2 regions of the Dehalogenimonas sp. THU2 genome follow, and region 2 is predicted to be linked to the other one. Evidence: a T-box and tRNA genes for the amino acid it is inferred to sense, from the RefSeq annotation. Region 2 holds a T-box; the other holds one or more tRNA genes.
The links. The T-box of region 2 lies ahead of ileS (isoleucine--tRNA ligase). A T-box ahead of a tRNA ligase gene usually reads a tRNA of that ligase, here a tRNA-Ile.
Positions count from the first base shown of each region.

Region 1 (10,246 bases), on a different contig from region 2:
ATCGCGAAATATTCGGATTCGTTAAAGAGCGTCGTCAATCTCGCCGGCGTTCCGCTCCCCATCGCCTGGCACTTCCAGAGCTTAAGCCCGGTGATTATGTAGTCCATATTGACCATGGCGTAGCGCGTTTTGCTGATACGGTGACAATGCAGGTCGGCGGCGCATCGAGGGAATACCTTTTACTAGAATACGCCGCAGACGACCGTCTCTATGTACCCACCGACCAGATTGATCGAATCAGCCGATACATAGGCGGCGAAGATGAAGCACCCATTCTAAACCGCATGGGTACTCAGGAATGGGCTCGTTACAAAGAACGTGCTAAAGAGGCGGCTGAAGAAACCGCATCGGAACTCATAGAACTCTATGCTGCCCGTCAGATCGTACCCGGTTACGCATTTTCTCACGACACATTATGGCAAAGGGAACTGGAAGGCTCATTTCCATACGTAGAGACCCCGGACCAAGCTCAAGCACTCATCGATGTCAAAGAGGATATGGAAAAACACCAACCCATGGATCGTCTGATTCTGGGCGATGTCGGCTATGGTAAAACTGAGGTAGCTCTGCGGGCAGCGTTCAAAGCTGTTATGGATGGAAAACAAGTAGCGGTGTTGGTGCCAACCACGGTGCTGGCGCAACAGCACTTCTCAACTTTCCGTAATCGTCTGGCTGCTTTTCCGGTAAAACTAGAAGTGTTGAGCCGTTTCCGTACCGAAAAAGAACAAAAGGTCATCCTATCATCGATCCAAGAAGGCAGCATCGACATTATCATCGGTACCCATCGATTGATACAACCTGATGTGAAGTTCAAAAAGTTGGGACTTCTAATTGTCGATGAGGAACAACGTTTCGGTGTCATGCACAAGGAGTTCATCAAACGCATCCGACAGGAAGTAGACGTACTTACCCTCTCCGCAACACCTATCCCCCGCACTTTGCACCTATCGTTGGTCGGTGTACGGGACATGAGCGTCATCGAAACACCCCCTGGGGAGCGTCTTCCGATAAAAACCTTCGTCGCTGCGTATGACGATCACCTGGTACGGGAGGCTATACTCAGGGAGCGCGAGCGGGGCGGCCAGGTTTTCTTTGTCCATAACCGTGTCCAAAGTATCTATTACATAGCCCAACGGCTCCAAAAACTCGTACCTGAGGCCAGTTTTATCATCGGTCACGGTCAGATGCCGGAGGGTGAACTTGAGGCGGCGATGACGCGTTTTGCCGCCGGTGAGGTGGATGTTTTAGTTTGCACCACCATTATCGAAAGTGGACTGGATGTACCTAATGCAAACACTCTAATCGTGAATCAAGCCGATCGTTTCGGTCTGACGCAGTTGTACCAATTACGCGGTCGCGTAGGCCGTGGGGCTAATTTGGCTTATGCCTCTTTTCTCTATGAGAAAGGCAAACGACTCACCGGTGATGCCGAGAAAAGGTTGCGCACGATCTTCGAAGCGGCGGAACTCGGAGCTGGCTATAGCATCGCCATGAAAGACCTTGAGATCAGAGGCGCCGGTACACTTCTTGGCACCAGGCAAAGCGGCCACATCAGCGCGGTGGGTTTTACCCTTTATACCCAACTACTTACTGAGGCTGTGATTGATCTTAAGGCTAAGAAATCAGGTCAAGAAGCAGCTATTCTGAAATCCAGCAAAATTCCACCCCCCACCATCGAGTTGCCACTAACCGCCTTCATCCCGGACGCCTATGTCGCCTCTCAAGCACGAAGGTTGGATCTGTATCAGCGATTAGCCCGCATTCAAGAAACTGAGGAACTTTTGGATTTTGAAAAAGAATTAATCGACCGATTTGGTTCATTACCCACAGAAGTTCAAAATCTCTTTTATATCATCCGCCTGCGTATGATGGGGCGAAAGGCGAGTATTAAGGCTATCGGCTTAGAGAATGGTCTCATAGCTTTGAGTTTTTTATCGGGAATTCACCCTGATATCAGGAAGATTTCACCTTTAAAGGAAGGTGTAAGGGTTTCGGCAAATAAAATATGGTTCGATTATCTACTACTTGGTAGCCGGTGGCGGGAAGTATTGGAGGAAACGATATGGTGGTTGGGAAGATTATAGATATCTGAGAAAACCTTAATCCGTCTTCTTCAAACAAAAAAGAGGGGGATAATCCCCCTTTTAGTTATTTAACCCTGGTGGTGGGCTCGGCAGGTTTCGAACCTGCGACCAAGCGGTTATGAGCCGCCCGCTCTAACCACTGAGCTACGAGCCCGGCGGCGTTATCGGAGAGTTAGAGGTATTGTTCATCCTCTGGTATATTATCTTCTTCTTCTAATACTTCTTTCTTCTTACGCTCAAACCGGCTTTCTTTCTTTTCTCCGGTAGGTTTTATCACCGCCGGATAATCGAATACCGGCTTGTCTTCTTCCCATGCTTCTGTTGTTGGATTCCACTTTAATCTATCTTGCCGAGCTTGTCTTTCGGCTTCCATCTTATTAAGCTCTTTTTGTGCCAAGTAGCGCTCTTTCTCCTGGGGATCAACACTTGTGGATTTAAGCGCCCAATTAGCGTAATCTTTTTCCGCAGTCTCTTTCATTCGCTGTTCGTCTTGTTCTTTTTCTTTCTTAACCACCTCTTCTTTTGCCCATTCTACCCACGCCTCAGGACCTTTTCCACACGCTTCTTGACGTTCTTCCCGCCAACGAGCAAGTGGATCTGGATCTTTTAATTTTTTGTCTTCAGCCTTGCGGGAAATTTCCCACATTTTTTCTGCATGTTTGTCTTGAGATTGTAGATAACTTCCAGCAGGTGTTGCCGTCACATGCGAAAAGGCAGAAATAATACGATCACATTCAACATTGCATGTTGGACAATGCGTAATGGCATCACTTTCACTGAAGGACCGGCGCAATTCAAACGTCTTTCTACACTCAGGACAAATATACTCATAAATAGGCATCTTACAAAAAACCCCCACTGATAGAAATCAACGTTAAAATTGTATCACTATTACAGGGTTTACGGCAACAGCGGGCGGAGCGATGAAGCTGAAGGTTTGACTTACACGATACACTTCTCCCTCACCCACCATATATAGGAGGATGTTACTCAGAAAAGCCCGGGTTGATATCACCCGATTTTCAGTCATTTTGTCGACGACGATATCGGAAAATATTCCAGTTAACCCGCCGGCTCGTCGGCACTGAAATCGTTGATCTTTATCTCAAAGGCCCCGCCACATAACCTTATTAACGACCTGCACATTTCGTTTTCACGTTTGATGGAGGTCGTCCGTGCTTTTGCTATGGATAGCTTCATCGCCTATAATTACTCCGTAATATCTTAAGAAAGAATGCCATGACATCACGACTGGACAACATTACTAGAGAGCGCCTGGAAAAACTTAGTCGTCTCAAGGAACAAGGTATTGATGCTTACCCCAATACTTTTCACCGCAGCCATTCTAATATCGAAGCGGTAAAACTTCTCGAAGAATCGGAGGTAGCCGGAACAGGCCTTCCGGAGGTAACTGTTGCAGGGAGACTTATATCTCGTCGTGATATGGGTAAAATAAGTTTCCTCGATATCCGCGATGGTGGTGGAAAAATCCAGTTCTTCTGCGGCAAGACCAACCTCGATGAACCCAGTTTGGGGATACTTGAGGCGCTGGATATTGGCGATTTTATTGGTGCGACTGGTGGACTAATGCGGACCCGTGCGGGTGAGCCTTCAGTCAACGTACGACAACTTCATATGCTGACAAAATCACTTCAACCACTGCCAGAAAAGTGGCATGGGCTCCAGGATACCGAAATAAGACATCGACAGCGATACATCGATCTCATTGCCAACCCGGAAGTGAAGGATACTTTCCGTACTCGATCCCGTATTATTTCCGGTATCCGCCGTTATCTCGATACGCATGACTTTCTGGAAGTTGAAACGCCGGTGCTTCAATCTCTCGCGTGCGGTGCAGCCGCACGGCCTTTTATCACTCATCACAATGCTCTGCAGCAGGATATGTATTTGCGCATTGCGTTGGAACTCCACTTAAAACGACTCATCGTCGGTGGATTTGATGGCGTGTATGAGATCGGGCGTATCTTTCGCAACGAAGGTATCTCTCACAAACATAACCCGGAATTTACGATGTTGGAGTGTTATAAAGCGTATGCCGATTACCGTGATATCATGGTTCTTGTTGAAGAGATGGTATCCGGCATCGTCAATGAACTTACGGGGACTTTCAAAGTCACACACGGTGATCGAACGCTCGATTTCACGCCGCCATGGCCACGTATAGATTTCCGCAGTATCCTTTTTGAAAAATCAGGTATCGATTTCTTGGCATACGCCGATATCGATTCGTTACGACAAAAAATGAGGATGATTGGAATGGACATTGACCCCAAGAAAGACAAGGGTAAACTCCTCGACGAACTCTTATCAACCTATGTCGAACCGAGCTTTGATCAGCCTTGTTTTTTGGTCGACTACCCAATTGAAATGTCTCCTTTAGCTAAAATGCGTCCTGATGAACCACGCATCGTCGAACGTTTTGAAGCCTTTGCCGGCGGCATGGAGATCGCTAATGCTTTTTCAGAACTCAATGATCCGATGGAACAAGAACGCAGGTTTGCCACGCAGTTGAAAAACACCAACTGCGCTCCACAGGTTGATGACACCGAGACTATTGACGAAGATTTCCTCACTGCCTTGGAATATGGTATGCCGCCGACCGGCGGTCTTGGCGTCGGCATTGATCGTCTTATCATGCTACTGACAGGTAATCATTCGATCCGTGAGGTCATTCTCTTCCCGACACTCAAGGAGAAGGAGTAATCGATGATTGACTTAAGACTTATCCGTGACAACCCTGATCTGGTTCACCGTGCCATGGCCAGTCGCCAGTCCCAGGCACCGATCGATGATATTTTAGAGACTGACCGTTTACGCCGCGACATCACCCAGGATTTAGATGAGCTTCGGCGCCAGCGTAAAGAACAAGCTAAAACTCGTCAGTCTGACCCTGAAGCCGGCCGGGCTCTACGAGATCAGATCAACACGGCCGAAGATACACTAAGAACACTGGATGAACAACTACAGGACTATTTGCTTCAGGTACCCAATATCCCGCAAGAGAGCACGCCTCTTGGTACTAGTGAAGAAGACAACATTATTCTCAGGTACTGCGGCGAGCTCAAGTCATTCGATTTTCAGGTTAAACCTCACTGGGAATTGGGTGAAAAACTGGGCATGATTGATTTCGAACGCGGAGTTCGCCTGTCCGGTACCCGGTTCTATGTCCTTAAAGAAAACGGCGCCCGGTTACAGCGCTCGCTCATCTCTCTTTTCCTGGATCTTCATACCCGTAAGCACGGGTATAAGGAGATGTATCTTCCGTTCATGGTAAAAAAAGAGTGCCTCTACGCCTCGGGCAACCTACCTAAATTTGCTGACAATCTCTACCGCGATGCCGTTGATGACCTGTGGCTGGTGCCTACCGCCGAAGTACCACTGACCAATCTACATCGTGACGAGATTCTTACGAACGACCAGTTACCCATTGACTATTGTGCGTACACCGCTTGTTTCCGCCGTGAAAAAATGAGCGCCGGTAAAGACACCCGAGGTATCAAGCGCGGCCACCAATTCGACAAAGTGGAACTATACAAATTTACCGAACCAGAAAAATCCAACGAAGAATTGGAGAAACTGCTGGACGATGCGGAGGATGTGGCGCGGGTTCTTGGTCTCCCCTACCGGATTAAGCAACTATGCACCGCTGACATCGGTTTTGCCTCATCCAAGAGCTATGACATCGAGATCTGGGCACCTGGTATCGCTGAATGGCTGGAAGTGAGTTCATGTTCGAACTGCCTGGATTTTCAGGCCCGTCGTGCTAATATCCGCTACCGCCGGTCTTCAGACGGTAAAGTCGACTACGTTCATACCCTTAACGGCTCCGGCCTGGCGTTGCCTCGGGTGCTCATCGCTGTTCTTGAGAATTACCAACAGGCCGATGGTTCTGTGATAGTACCTGACGCATTGCGTCAATACATGGGAGTAGATATTATTGAGGCGCGTTGAGCGCAACACTCCTGTATCATTTAACTTTTCCCGCGTTCGCGTTGATTTCGTTAGTCACCCGTGCTTATCATGCGATATAATTAGGTCATGATTACGAATCTTGATTCCTTCAAAAACGATATCAAATCCAGTATTCAAGCCCAATCGGAAGTTTTGAGGCACCTTGCGCTCAAGATACACGCTTCACCGGAACTCGGCTTTAAAGAGAAGAAAGCTGCTGAATGGCTTATTGATTACTTGAAGCAAAATGGGTTCGCCGTCGAACGGGGTATCGCGGATCTGGAGACAGCTTTTCGGGCGACTTATGGCACCGGTAAACCCGTTATAGCCTTGGTGGGAGAATATGACGCTCTCCCTGAAGTAGGCCATGCCTGCGGCCACAACCTCATAGGCACAGCCAGCGCCGGTGCAGCCGTAGCATCAAAGCAAATTATCGACAATTTTGGTGGCCAAATACAGTTTATAGGTACCCCTGCTGAGGAACTCTTCGGTGGTAAAATCGTCATGGTCCAGAATGGTGTTTTCAACGGATTAGATGCCGCATTGATGGTACACCCGGAATCGGGAGTGAGCACCGCTACCACCACCGCTTTGTCGTGTGTCACACTTTATGTAGAGTACTTCGGTAAGGAATCCCATGCCGCTTCTGATCCGGCAGAAGGCATCAATGCCCTCGACGCTATGGTAATCGCCTATTCCTCAGTAGCCTCCCTGCGGCAGCATATCAGGTCTTCAGCACGCGTCCACGGTGTCATCACCGACGGTGGTAAAGCTGCTAACGTTGTGCCCGGTCATTCCGCAGGGAATTTCCTGGTGAGAGCGACAGATCTGAATTACTTGGAAGAACTCAAGGAGCGGGTGCTTAATTGCTTTCGCGCCGGAGCACAGGCGACTGGAGCCAAGCTGGAATACCGCTGGGACTCAATGGCTTACCATCCTCTCAAAAATAACATGACTCTTGCGGAACTCTACACAGCCAATGTTGCGTCCTTAGGTCTGCAAATCCAAATCGAAGATAAAAGTCAGTCTTTCGGTAGCACCGACATGGGTAATGTCAGCCAAGTGACACCCAGCCTCCACGGGTTCATCGCCATCGCCCCTAAAGATGTTTTCGGGCATACAAAGGAGTTTGCCGCCGCTGCGGCCTCAGAAGCAGGACTTCAGGGTATGCTGAATGCCGCAGTGGCGCTCGGGATGACCGTTGCAGATCTTATAGTCGATAAAGATAAACTTCCGCTGGTTAAAGCTGAGTTCTTGAATAGCCCCTAATGATCAGACCCGTGGTCAATAACATCCGGTTCGAGGAATATTTCCACGTTTTCGTAACCTGTAAGGTCATTTCACGGATTGGACATTACAAGTAAATATGAATTTAGTTTGTGGAGTCGATGTCGGATCTGTCGGCACTAAAACTGTGGTGCTTTCAGCCGATTCACATGTCTTAGCCTCGGTTTATCTACCTACCGGCGGTGACCCGTTGCAGGCAGTCCGGCGGGTGCTGGCGGAGTTAACACAAGGTGTCACAGGTCATATCACCGGTATAGCCGTCACAGGAAGCGCGAGGGAACTGGTCGGCAAAACCATAGGCGCCGATATTATTAAGAACGAAATTACCTGTCAATCAATGGCGGCGGCGTATTTTTTGCCCGGCGTAAAAACCGTTATTGAGATCGGTGGACAGGACTCCAAGCTTATCATTCTGCAAGACGGGCTGGTCCGGGATTTCGCGATGAACACTGTCTGCGCCGCCGGTACCGGGTCTTTCTTGGAACACCAGTCCCGAAGACTAGGGCTGAAAATCTCCGACTTCGCTGCCCGGTCACTGGAAAGCCGCATACCTGTAAAAGTTACCGGACGATGTACCGTTTTCGCTGAGTCCGACATGATCCACTACCAGCAGACCGGCGCTTCTCTCGACGATATCATCTACGGATTATGCCTGGCTCTTGTCAGGAATTTTCTTGGTGATGCCGGCCGCGCGCGTATGATTGAGACGCCGATCATTTTCCAGGGCGGTGTAGCTCGAAATGCCGGCATGATCCGGGCTTTTGAGGAGATACTAGCCTCGCGACTGATCGTACCTCCATTGCCGGAATTCACCGGAGCGATAGGTGCTGCCTTGCTCTTACAGCGTGAATTGACGCATAATAATAGGCATTCGTCACGGTATACGACCCGGCAAGATTTCAGGGAAGACGAGGGAAGAGGATAATATGCGAATTGCCGTTGATGCTTCCGGCGGTGACTACGCTCCTTATGAGATCGTGAAGGGGGCCATCAAAGCCGCCCAGGAACTCAAGGACAAAGGGGTTGAGATCATCCTGGTGGGAAAGCGTCCGGTCTTGCATGTGCAGGCCGGGAAACATCTGAAAAAATTGAATATTTCCATAGTGCACGCTCCCCAAAACATAGATTTCCATGAACATCCAATGGAAGCGCTCAAGAATAAACCCAAGTCATCCATTGCCGTCGGCACCATGCTCGTCAAAGAAGGCCACGCTGATGCTTTTGTGTCTGCCGGTTCCACCGGAGCGGTGCTTTGCGCTGCTTACCTTCTTTTAGGCAAGATCGACGGCATCGAACGGCCAGCCCTTGGAAGCATCATCAAATTGGTGCCGCACGCTCCTTCGTTACTTCTAGACGCCGGAGCCAATTCCGACTGCAGGCCCCAACACCTTGTTGAATTCGCCAGATTGGGCAATATCTACGCCAAATATGTCATGGGGATTGAAACTCCCCGCATCAGCCTGATGAGCAATGGAAGCGAAGAAACAAAGGGTAACAAACTTATAGTGGAAACCCATCAACTCTTAAAAAAAATGCCGGGTATAAATTTTATCGGAAACGTCGAAGGACATGACCTGACGCGGGACACCGCCGACGTCATCGTCACCGACGGCTTTACCGGCAATATTCTTATCAAGGCTTTCGAGGGTTTAGGTGACTCCATAATCAAGATACGCCAGGTCGGCCAAGCTGTCTCCGCAGCTTCTCATTTAAGGGGAAGAGCGCTATTGGCCGATGTCGGTATCAGTCATATGGCTAAAGGTATGGATTTCCGCGAATATGGAGGCGCCTGCCTATTGGGTGTCAAGGGTACCATCATAGTGTCGCACGGGCGTTCCCGCGCCAAGGCTATGAAAAATGCCATTCTCACCGCAAAGCGGACCGTGGAGCAGCGCATTCCAGAACTTATTGCTGAGGAGGTAAAAGAAAATGTCAACTTCGTCACAATATGACGTCATTATCATCGGTGGTGGTCCAGCAGGATTGACCGCCGGGCTCTATACTTCGCGGGCTAAACTCAAAACGATACTCATCGAAGGTAGTGCCGTCGGAGGTCGCATGGCCGAGGCCTGGGAGATCGAAAACTACCCCGGGTTCACCGAATCGATCAACGGTTATGATCTGACACAGAAGATGTACGAGCAGGCAACCAAATTTGGCGTTGAACATGCCCAGAGCAGCGTCACCGCCATTATTAATGACGGCGCCAACAAGACAGTCACCACAACGTCCGGTGATTACGTCGCCCCTGCGATCATCATCGCCGGTGGTTCGGAGCGCCGGAAACTCGGTGTGCCGGGTGAGAAAGAACTGGCCGGCCGCGGTGTGTCTTTCTGCGCTACCTGTGACGGGCCGTTCTTTCGCGATAAAGTGGTAGCTGTCGTCGGCGGAGGTAATGGGGCTTTAAATGAGGCCACCCACATCAGCCATTTCGCCAGCAAGGTGTATATCATCCACCGCCGCGACACCTTACGCGCTACTCCCGTATTACAGGAAAAAACCAAGTCTGATCCCAAGATAGAATTCATATGGAATACCGATGTCGAAGCTATCGAGGGCGAAGATACCGTTGAACACCTGAAGCTCAAAAACATCAGAACCGGTGAAGAGTCTACCCTCCCGGTAGGTGGTGTGTTTATCGCCGTAGGCTTGGTACCGAATACAGATTACCTTAAGGGATTGGTGGAGATGGATTCGTCCGGGGCTGTCGTTACCAATGATAAGATGGAGACTAATGTCCCAGGCATCTATGCCGCAGGCGACGTGCGCGCCAATTCCGTTCGCCAGGTGGTCACCGCCGCTGGCGATGGTGCCACCGCAGCCATATACGCCCAAAAATACATCGCCGAGAAATAGGACCTAATGAAAATAGTTTTACTCAAGGATGTACCTAACATAGGTAA
Region 1 covers NZ_JBDLLU010000006.1:2,938-13,183, forward strand. The annotation lists gene mfd (transcription-repair coupling factor) at 1-2,084, shown strand, start outside; tRNA gene ABFB09_RS04305 (tRNA-Ile) at 2,163-2,238, opposite strand; gene ABFB09_RS04310 (zinc ribbon domain-containing protein) at 2,257-2,925, opposite strand; gene lysS (lysine--tRNA ligase) at 3,324-4,808, shown strand; gene serS (serine--tRNA ligase) at 4,812-6,056, shown strand; gene ABFB09_RS04325 (M20 family metallopeptidase) at 6,144-7,325, shown strand; gene ABFB09_RS04330 (acyl-CoA dehydratase activase) at 7,423-8,268, shown strand; gene plsX (phosphate acyltransferase PlsX) at 8,270-9,295, shown strand; gene trxB (thioredoxin-disulfide reductase) at 9,273-10,199, shown strand; gene rplI (50S ribosomal protein L9) at 10,206-10,246, shown strand, end outside.
Region 1: it encodes a tRNA-Ile, which carries the amino acid that the T-box ahead of ileS (isoleucine--tRNA ligase) is inferred to sense. The anticodon was not compared.

Region 2 (10,246 bases):
AGGCGCAATCGCCATGCCGTTGGATACCAAGTACAAACTGCTGGAACTCACGGCCGTATTTGATGATTGCCGTCCCGTGGCACTTATCGCCGAGACAGCTGCACTGAAAGCACTTTCAGCGGTTCCGTCGCTCATCGGATCCTTCAAATACAAGATCTGCCTGGGTAACATCGATATACCCGGGTGTGTCATATATGATTCACAGGTAAAAAGTGCGGAAACGGCCCCGCTTATAAGTGAATATCCGGAACTGGCGCATATCGCCTATACCTCAGGGCCGACGTTGCGGCCCCACGGAGCTGAGATAAAACAAAGAAATCTTATCGAAGCGGCGGCTGGCTCGGCGGCGGGTTTCGGGCAAACAGACCAGGACACGGTGGCGTTGTTCGCTTTGCCGCTGCATCACACTATCGGTATCGCCGTCATCATGATGACATCTCTGTTTGCAGGCAGCAGAGTGGTAATTGTCAATGGTATTTCTATGGACGCACTCTTATGCTCCATAGAAAAAGAACGGGTAACCATGTTTCATGGGGTACCGTTCATCCACGCCATGATGGTCAATCACCTGAAAGCCAACGGGCTTAAATACGATATAAGTTCACTCCGGTTTTGCGGCAGCGCCGGTGCGCCCATCCCGGTAAGCGTCATCACGGGTTTCGAAGAACTTACCGGAAAATATCTCAATCAATATTACGGGTTAACGGAATCGACAAGTCATGTTACCTGCCAGGAGTTGAACAAATCCGGAGACAGCGGCGGCGTCGGCACATCTATACCCGGTTTCGAAGTACGGGTGGTCAATGAAGAGGGAAGAACAGTAGCTGCCGGTGAACCGGGAGAAGTGGTGATTCGTGGGCCGATCATGCGAGCTTATCATAATCGTGTTGAAGACACCGAGAGATTCATCAGGGATGGTTGGCTTTACACCGATGACATTGGCATCGTCGATGAAAATGGGGAACTATTCATCACCGGCGTCAAGAAACCAATGCTGATCACCAAGGGTCAGAATATCTACTTTTCCGACATTGCCGATATTCTGATCACCCATCCGTTGATCGCCGATGCCGCGGCAGGGGGCATCCCGGATCCGGACGGCATGCGTGGTGAGGTTGTACTGGCGGTCGTTACACTTATAGATGGCGCAAACTTGACCGAACAGGAAGTAAAAAAATTCTGTTTGGAACGCCTGGCTAACTACAAGTGTCCCAAGAAGGTTTTATTCGTGTCGGATATACCGAGATCGCCCAACGGACAACTTGCGACTTTCAGCCTATTGGAATAATCGGTATATCTCTCTTATCATCTTGATGAACACCGGCGTATAATTGCCAGTGTGAAATCTGAAGTCTTGCGCGCCCGGGACGTGGATACATTGAGGCGGGCTATCGCACCTAAACTGCCACGGAAGACCGACCGCCCCGCCGTGATTATCCTTGTCGGGTTGCCGGGCAGCGGTAAGAGTTACTTCGCCGCCAAATTGCTCGAACGCATACCGGCGGCCGTACTCGAAAGCGATTACCTCAGGAAGACCCTGGTTCGCCGCCCAGTTTACAGCCAATGGGAACATATCCGATTATTCAGAGCTATCCACGCACTGGTAAAAGAATTACTCACGGCTAAATACAACGTTGTCCTGGACGCCACCAATCTGACCGAGAATTACCGGCATCCGCTTGAAGCTATCGCTATAGACACAAAGGCAAAATCGATTATCGTTCATATAGACACTCCCCGTGATGTCGCTGAAAAACGGTTGGTGGAAAGATTAACCCAGCAAGGTGGATACTCCGATGCCGATTGGGCGGTTTACCAAAAGCTCGAGGAAACGTTTGAACCGATAAAACGCCCTCATTTCTATGTCAGAACCCCTATGGACATTTTGCCTGTAATTGATAAAATAGTGTCAGAGATAAAAATCCAGGGATAGAGGAGCAACATGGAAATAAAACAGATCACGGGCGACATCAACAAGACTGAGGCTGATGCCATAATCCTGGGTGTTTTTGAAGATGATGAAACTAACGACATCGAGAAGGACCTGGACAAGGCCCTGGGTGGAACGATCGCGGCTCTACGCAAATCAAAGGAGATCAAAGGCAAATCCAGTGAACTAACTGTTATTCATACACTTGGCAAAATCAAATCCGCCAAGGCGGCAGTCCTGGGATTGGGTAAGAAAAAAGACTTCGATGCGACAAAATTGCGCTCCGCGATGGCCGATGCCTGCCGTTGTTTACAGCGGAAGAATAATCTCAAACTGGCCCTGACGCTCCCTGATACGGGTTTAACGACTTACGAGGTCGCTCGGGTCGTCGCCGAAGCAGCCTATCTGGGCGGATATAGCTTCCGGAAACATCTGACAAAAGCAGCGGATTATGGCGACCTGAAATGCATGACCGTCATTTTTAAAGAAAAGATAGAAAAGAGCAGTTTCGAAATGGGCGCCAAGAGGGGGGAGATAGTCGCCCAGGCTACCATACTGGCCAGAGACCTGGCTAATGAACCTTCTAACCATATGACTCCAGAAGACCTGGCCGATGCCGCTCACCAGGTGGCTCGGGAATCCGGCCTCAAGATTGAGATACTCGAACGCCGGGACATGGAAAAGCTGGGTATGGGCGGGTTGCTGGGGGTTTCTCAAGCTTCGAAAGATATCAATCCGCCGAAATTGATCATGATGAGGTATAAAGGCCGGGAGGGCGAGGGCTGGGATCTGGCGCTCGTCGGCAAAGGTCTGACCTTCGACAGCGGCGGCGTTTCCATTAAGCCTTCCGAGAAGATGGAAGAAATGAAATTCGATATGAGCGGTGGCGCGGCGACCATCGCCGCGATGGGAGCAATCGGTAAACTGAAACTGGATATCAATGTGATCGCCGCCGTGCCGGCAACGGAAAATATGCCCGACGGCGCCGCTTTCAAACCGGGGGACGTACTGAAGATGTTTACCGGTAAGACGGTCGAAGTAATTTCCACCGACGCAGAAGGCCGACTTATTCTGGCGGATGCTTTAGGCTACATCAATAAGGAAAAACCAAAGGTGATCGTCGACATGGCGACACTGACCGGGGCCTGTGTCATCGCCCTGGGTAATATCACCACTGCTGCCATAACCAATAATCAACCTCTGATGGATAAAGTCATCAAAGCGGGCACTTCGGCAGGGGAAAGGATCTGGCAGTTGCCGGCCTATGATGAATACAGAGATCAGTACAAGAGCGACTATGCCGATATCAAAAACGTCGGTGGCCGCCCGGCCGGCACCATAACCGCGGGGCTTTTCCTTTCCGAATTTATCGGCGACACGCCATGGGTTCACCTGGATATCGCGGGCACCGCCTGGGGTGATAAGGATAAAGGACACCTGACCAAGGGCGGAAGCGGTGTGCCGGTGGCGACCCTGGTCAACCTCGCGGAGATGCTGGCGCAAGAGTAGCGTCATTTATGGCTGTTTGGCAGAGCCGTTCCCCAAAAAGGGCGGCTCTGTTTATTATACGTTGGTACGTTTACAGGCCTTGCTCTGTGCTCAACACCTATGTTATTCTTTTAGTTAACAGCAACGACGGAGAAGAGTAGGCAGGCGAAGGTCCCCAGCGAGTCCGGTACAGTGAGAGCGGACGGAAAACAGCCTTCTGAAAATCACTCCCGAGCTTCCGGATGAAATCTTCGGGATGAAGAGAGTAATCACCGACGGTTGCCGACCGTTATCGCGGCAGGGCATGTCAGTGCCTGAAAAAGAGCTTCTATCAAATCATGATAGAGGAAACAGGGTGGTACCGCGGGTCTTTATCCCGTCCCTAGTGGGGCGGGATTTATTATTTTAAAGAGGTTTTATATGTTTCAACCAGTCAACAGCCGTGTTAACTTCGGGGAACTCGAAGAAAAGACGTTGAAGCTTTGGTCGCAGAAGAACGTTTTCAAACGCAGCATTGAAAACCGCAAAGACGGCAAACGCTTTACCTTGTACGAAGGGCCGCCGACGGCTAACGGCAAACCGGGTATCCACCATGTTCTGTCGCGGGTCTTCAAGGATGTCATTCCTCGCTATAAAGTGATGAAGGGTTTTTACGCGCCCCGCATCGGCGGATGGGACACCCATGGCCTCCCGGTAGAACTTGAGGTAGAAAAGGAACTCGGTTTCAAGAGCAAGACCGATATCGAGAGATACGGCATCGCCGAGTTCAATCAAAAATGCCGCGAGTCCGTGTTCAAATATGTCCGGGACTGGAACGCCCTAACCGAACGCATCGGGTACTGGGTGGATCTGGATAACGCCTACATCACCATGAATAACAGCTATATCGAAAGCGGCTGGTGGGTGGTCAAACAACTCTGGGACAAGGGATTAATCTACCAGGGTCATAAAGTCACCCCGCACTGCCCGCGTTGCGGAACTTCACTTTCATCGCATGAAGTGGCATTAGGTTATGAGGAACATACCGAAGACCCCTCGGTCTATGTGAAATTTCAGATTCTGCCGGAATCCTTTACCGGGCCCCTGAAGGCTTTTATGGACAAGCCGTTGTCCTTACTCGCCTGGACGACCACGCCGTGGACATTGCCCGCCAATACGGCCCTTGCGGTCTGTGACAGCGCCGAATACGCGGTCCTGGACCTGGGAGACGAATACCTGGTCCTTGCCGCGGCCTTGCTGGAGGCGAACGCCTTACATACTGCTCATGAAGCCGGCAGAGTTGCCGGCAGCCGCCTGGTGGGTTTGAAATACCGGCCGCTGTTCGATCCGTTCGCGAACAGCATGGCAGTGAGTCGCCTCGACAAAGGCGAACTCGTTGCCGTCGAAGCGACCGAGCTCACTTACCCGGTCATCGCCGCCGATTATGTCTCCATGGATGACGGTACCGGTATCGTTCACACGGCGCCGGCCTATGGCGAGGTGGACTATGAATCCGGAAAGAAGCACGGGCTGTATTTTATTCACCATGTCGATCTCCAGGGGAAGATAACCGGCACCTATCCCGGCGCGGGAAAGTTTGTCAAAACTGCCGATCCCCTCATCACCCAGGACTTAAAACAACGTAATATGCTTTTCAAAAGTGAAAAGATACATCACACATACCCGTTTTGCTGGCGTTGCAGTACGCCGCTGCTGTATTTTGCCAAACAGAGCTGGTATATCCGCACCACCGCCTGCCGAGATGCATTGATCGAAGGCAACGAACGTATCAACTGGTACCCGGAACATATAAAAAAAGGCCGTTTCGGCGACTGGTTGCAAAATAATGTCGATTGGGCGTTCTCACGCGAGCGTTACTGGGGAACGCCGGTGCCGGTATGGCGATGCCAGAGATGCCAGACAACCGAATGTATCGGAGGGTTAACCGAACTCCAGGCAAAGACGGGGTTTTCCGGGCTTAACGAACCACTCGACCTGCATCGGCCTTATGTCGATGACATGACGTATGAATGCCCGCAGTGCCACGGAGAGATGAAGCGCGTCAGTGATGTTATAGACTGCTGGTTCGATTCCGGCGCTATGCCGGTTGCCCAGCACCACTATCCATTTGAGCCGGACAGCCTGGATATCTTCAAGGATGGGCGTTTCCCCGCGGACTATATTTGCGAGGCGGTGGATCAGACGAGAGGCTGGTTCTATAGCTTGCACGCTCTTTCGACACTCCTCTTTGACCGGCCGAGCTACGATAATGTCATCTGCCTGGGGCATATTCTCGATGAAAAAGGCGAGAAGATGAGCAAGTCCAAGGGCAATGTGGTGTTGCCCGAAACTGTCATCGGGAAATATGGGGCTGACGCGGTACGCTGGTACTTGTTCACCGCTTCACCAGCGGGCAACGCCAGACGCTTCTCGGAGAAACTGGTGAGCGAGGTAACACGCTCCTTCATGTCCACTCTGTGGAACACTTATTCCTTTTTCATTCTCTACGCTAATATCGACAACTATCAGCCAAAAACTGAAACCTGCGAGGTGGCCTCGGAACTCGACCGCTGGATTTTGTCCGAGTTGAATCAACTCGTCGAGGAGGTCACCACCGATCTGGACGCATATGATCCGGTGGCCGCGGCGCGCGCCATAGAGGCTTTTGTGGATTACCTGTCCAACTGGTATGTCAGGCGATCGCGGAGGCGTTTCTGGAAATCCGAGAGCGACGCGGATAAACTGTCGGCTTATAACGCTCTTTATGAATGCCTGGTTACGATGTCTAAATTACTGGCTCCGTTCATGCCTTTCCTGGCCGAGGAGATATACCAGAACCTGGTCGTATCGATCAATGCCCAGGCGCCGGATAGTGTACATCTTTCTGATTTCCCGTTGGCTGACATTACCCGTATCGATGCCGACCTATCGACGGCAATGCGGTTGGCGATGAAGGTGTCCAGCATCGGCCGGGCCGCCCGGGCACAGGCGAGTATCAAGGTCCGTCAGCCCCTGGCGAGGGCGATTGTTGCCGGACTTAACGCCGGGGAACAAGCCAGGCTCGAAATAATCGCCGATTCAGTGATCGAAGAACTAAACGTCAAACGGCTCAACTTCGTCGCCGATGCTGAGGCGTTGCCGGATGATTCGGCCCAAGTGACCGAAGGCGCTTTGACCGTAGCCGTTGATAAAAATATCACTCCTGAACTGGCCGACGAAGGCCTGGTCAGGGAGATAACTCACCGTATACAGGGTTTGCGCAGAAACGCCAACTACGAGATCGCCGACAATATCGTCACCTACTTCGACGGCGATGAACAGGCCGAAAGAGTCATGGGCGAGTGGTCGGACTACATCAAGCGAGAAACTTTATCGCGGGAACTGGTAAAAGGCGTCCCCGTTGATGAAACAGTGACGGCTGAAATCTTCAAGCTTGAAGGTCATCCGATCAATCTCGGGGTAAGCAAGGCGAACCCTTGATGCCGAAGGCAATCCTGGCGTAAAGCGATCCGGTTGTGAGCTTCACTTCCCGGCCTAGTGAGCGGGAGGTGAAGCTTCTTCGCTTGCGCTTTCGGTCTCTTCCGGTGCTGTCTCAACCGGTTCCTCTTCCTCCGGCCGGCCGGTAGGATGGGTCATATCGCGAAGGTAACGGTGTATCTCGTTAAGAGACGGCGGAAAAACACTGAAGACTTCGATTTCTTTGGGGAACTGGATCGGGTGACCTTCCCGAATAAAAAGGACGCCGGCCTGGTCCGGTTGGAGCGTTTCGGCGATCCTGTTGATGATGAAATCGTAGCGGCGTTTCATGACGTCCATCAGACTTTCGGTGGCTATCCTGGCCACTTTGGGAGAAGTGAATCCAAGCATAGAGAAGCGCTCCCAATCAAGGCTCTCAGCCATCAATTCACGGTCCTCGATATATGTTAAAGAAGCGCCGGACTGCAGTCTGTCCTGGGTGATATCAAAACTGGGTGTGTTGAATTGTTCCAGGCTTTTCAGAGCGGCCTCACCGGTAGCATCGATGCCCTCGTGATAAACATGGTTCACCGCACCGATTCGCTCTTCCAGATGTCGAAGCTGGCCTTTGATTTCTTGCCAGTAACGTTCAAATAAGACATTATATTCTTTGGGCGCTTCAGGCCAGCGGTATAAGAGGGGTACGACATATAATTTGCGTTTGCCTGTGAATGTTGCCGCTTCCGGTCGTTCCACTTTTCCCAGTTCTTCAGCCATTTCGTCTCCTATTAAATGAGTTAATAATTCGTTGATGATGCCTCAGGCTAGTCATCGATATGAACGATGTTATCATAGAGAAGTTCGAGCCGTAGCTTGTGTCCCATTTCCTGGTGCGCCAGAAACCGGCAGAGCGATTTGGCGGTCTCTGTGCTGAACACTCCCATCAGGTCCGAATAAAAAGAGACGGACTCGGCCTCGCGTTTTATAGCGAAAAGCACGGTATCGGTCAGGTCGGCGCCGGCAAGTTCGTCAGGGGCTTTCAAATGGGCGGAGACCAGGAGATCCGCCAGGCGTGATTTGGTTTCGAGTGAATCTATGAAGGCTTCCAGTGGCAGGTTCTTTAGCGAATCAAGGTGCTTTTCCTCGGTGCCGGCCAGTTCCCGTAAGAGAGTGGCCGCAGCCGGATCATCGGTCATACCGGCAGATTTACGATATAAAGCAGCGGAAGCAACCTCTTTGAACATGGCTGCTTCCAGCAACTCGGCAATTTCGTCGTTCATGAGGCTCCTTGATAAGATTGTTGATAGACTCCTTAACCATTCTAAAGAGCACTCCGGTGACTGTCAATTAAGTCTTGGTCGTTGAATCCAATTCAGGTATAATCTGGGATAGTATAAAGTTGAAGGTCTGATAATGGAATACCGAAAAATCCTGGTCCCGCTGGATGGTTCAGAATCGGCAGAGCAGGCTTTGCCGCTAGCGAAGGCGCTGGCAGGCAAAAATACCAATATTGTTCTTTTCAGCGTATGTCCTGAAGATGAACTAAGGCTTTGCCGGTTGAACAGCGCATATCTCGATGTCCAGGCTAAAGCATTAACTGCTGAGGGCCTGCAATCCGTTATCTGTCATACCGAACCCGGTGATCTCGCCGACCGAATTAAAAACTATACGGCGAGGGAAGGTGTGGAACTGGTAATCGTCTGCCGGCAGGGCTACTCCGACCTATCCCGGGAAGAAAAGGTACTTCAGAATCTAGTTACCGATAATAGTTCTCTGCTACTGGTCAAACCAGATGCTGCAAAACCCAGGCTGTCCAGGATACTCCTGCCATTGGACGGGTCAATAATTTCGGAAGGTGCGGTGCCCCATGTTATTAAGCTAGCCAAAGCGGCCGGATTGGAAGTATTGCTCTTATCGGTTAACGGTTTCCCTGAGATACCCTCGGATCGCCCGCCTGCTGCCAAGCCCAGTTGGGAAGAATACGCTTTGGTGTTGATGAAAGAGGTAAGGGAACAAGCTTCAGGCTACCTCGATCGGCAAGCTCAAGATTTCCGGCAGGCCGGATTGAAGGTAAAGACCCAGGTGGTATTTGGAAGCGTCGCCGAAAGCATCCTCAAGGTATCGGAAGAAGAACACGTAGATGTGATCGCCATGGCCACTCACCGGCGTTCCGGACTGGACCGCTGGGTTTACGGCAGCGTTGCCGCTACAGTGAGTGCGGCCACTGAGTTACCGATGCTTTTGGTCCGCGGTAGCGAAAACCGTTAACCGATCAGCGCTCGGGTTTTCCGATTTCCGATTATTTAATATTCAAGGATGAGATATTGAGAAAAGTACGCGTGGTACCGGCAATCCTGACCGATGACGTCACGGCGTTGAAAAAGATGGCCGATCAGATCAGGGAAGCGGTCACCTGGGCGCAGGTGGATATCATGGACGGGGGATTCGTGCCGTCGAAGAGCATCGGGTGGCAGGCGGCCAAGGCGGCTGAGCTGCCGTTCGCCTGGGAAGTTCATCTGATGGTGAAGGATCCTGAAACCTGGTTCAGCGACTTCAAGTTCGCAGGCGCTAGCCGTGTCATCTTCCATTTTGAGGCTGCGCCCGAACCCCGATGCGTCATCGAGTCCGCCAGAAAGCTGGGGCTGGACGTCGGGATGGCGATTAACCCCGAAACCTCAGTAGCGACGGTTGCAGAGTTTCTGCCTCTGCTCGACAACGTTCTCTTGATGTCGGTGAATCCCGGTTTCTATGGCGCGAAATTCATACCGGAAGTATTGCAAAAGATCAGCCAAATCCGCGCACTGTTGCCAAACATATCGATCAGTATTGATGGTGGTATAAAAGAGGCGAATCTGCTGGAAGTAGTCTCCAGCGGAGTGGACGATATCTGTGTGGGCAGCGCCGTTTTCTGTACACCGGACCCGGCGGAAAGCTACCGTAGGTTACAGTCCATGGTCGATGCAGCAACCTGTTAGTCACTCGATTCAGGCCAGCGATTAAAAGCGGTTAACCTTTATCGGTTGAGAAGTGCCCTGCGTTCGATTTCATTCAACATATCCAGGCGGCGGCGGTAACGGGGTTCTTCTCTGAAAGAAGCGTTGAGAAACGCTTTACAGAGTTCCTGGGCGAGAGATAGCCCCAAAACCCGTGCTCCCAGGCACAGGACGTTCATGTCATCGTGTTCCACCGCCTGATGGGCGGAATAGGTGTCATGACAAACCGAGGCGCGTATCCCGGGCACTTTGTTGGCGGCCATACAGGCGCCAGCGCCCGAACCGCAGATCAGTATGCCTCTCTTGACCTTGCCCCCGTTCACTTCCCGGGCAACGCGCTCGGCGTAATCCGGGTAGTCATCGTCCTGTAGAAATTCATGAGCTCCGAGATCGATGATCT
Region 2 covers NZ_JBDLLU010000007.1:39,849-50,094, forward strand. The annotation lists gene ABFB09_RS05030 (AMP-binding protein) at 1-1,288, shown strand, start outside; gene ABFB09_RS05035 (ATP-binding protein) at 1,340-1,933, shown strand; gene ABFB09_RS05040 (leucyl aminopeptidase) at 1,943-3,439, shown strand; T-box leader at 3,554-3,805, shown strand; gene ileS (isoleucine--tRNA ligase) at 3,839-6,877, shown strand; gene ABFB09_RS05050 (hypothetical protein) at 6,932-7,630, opposite strand; gene ABFB09_RS05055 (ferritin family protein) at 7,678-8,133, opposite strand; gene ABFB09_RS05060 (universal stress protein) at 8,267-9,121, shown strand; gene ABFB09_RS05065 (ribulose-phosphate 3-epimerase) at 9,178-9,828, shown strand; gene rpiB (ribose 5-phosphate isomerase B) at 9,867-10,246, opposite strand, start outside.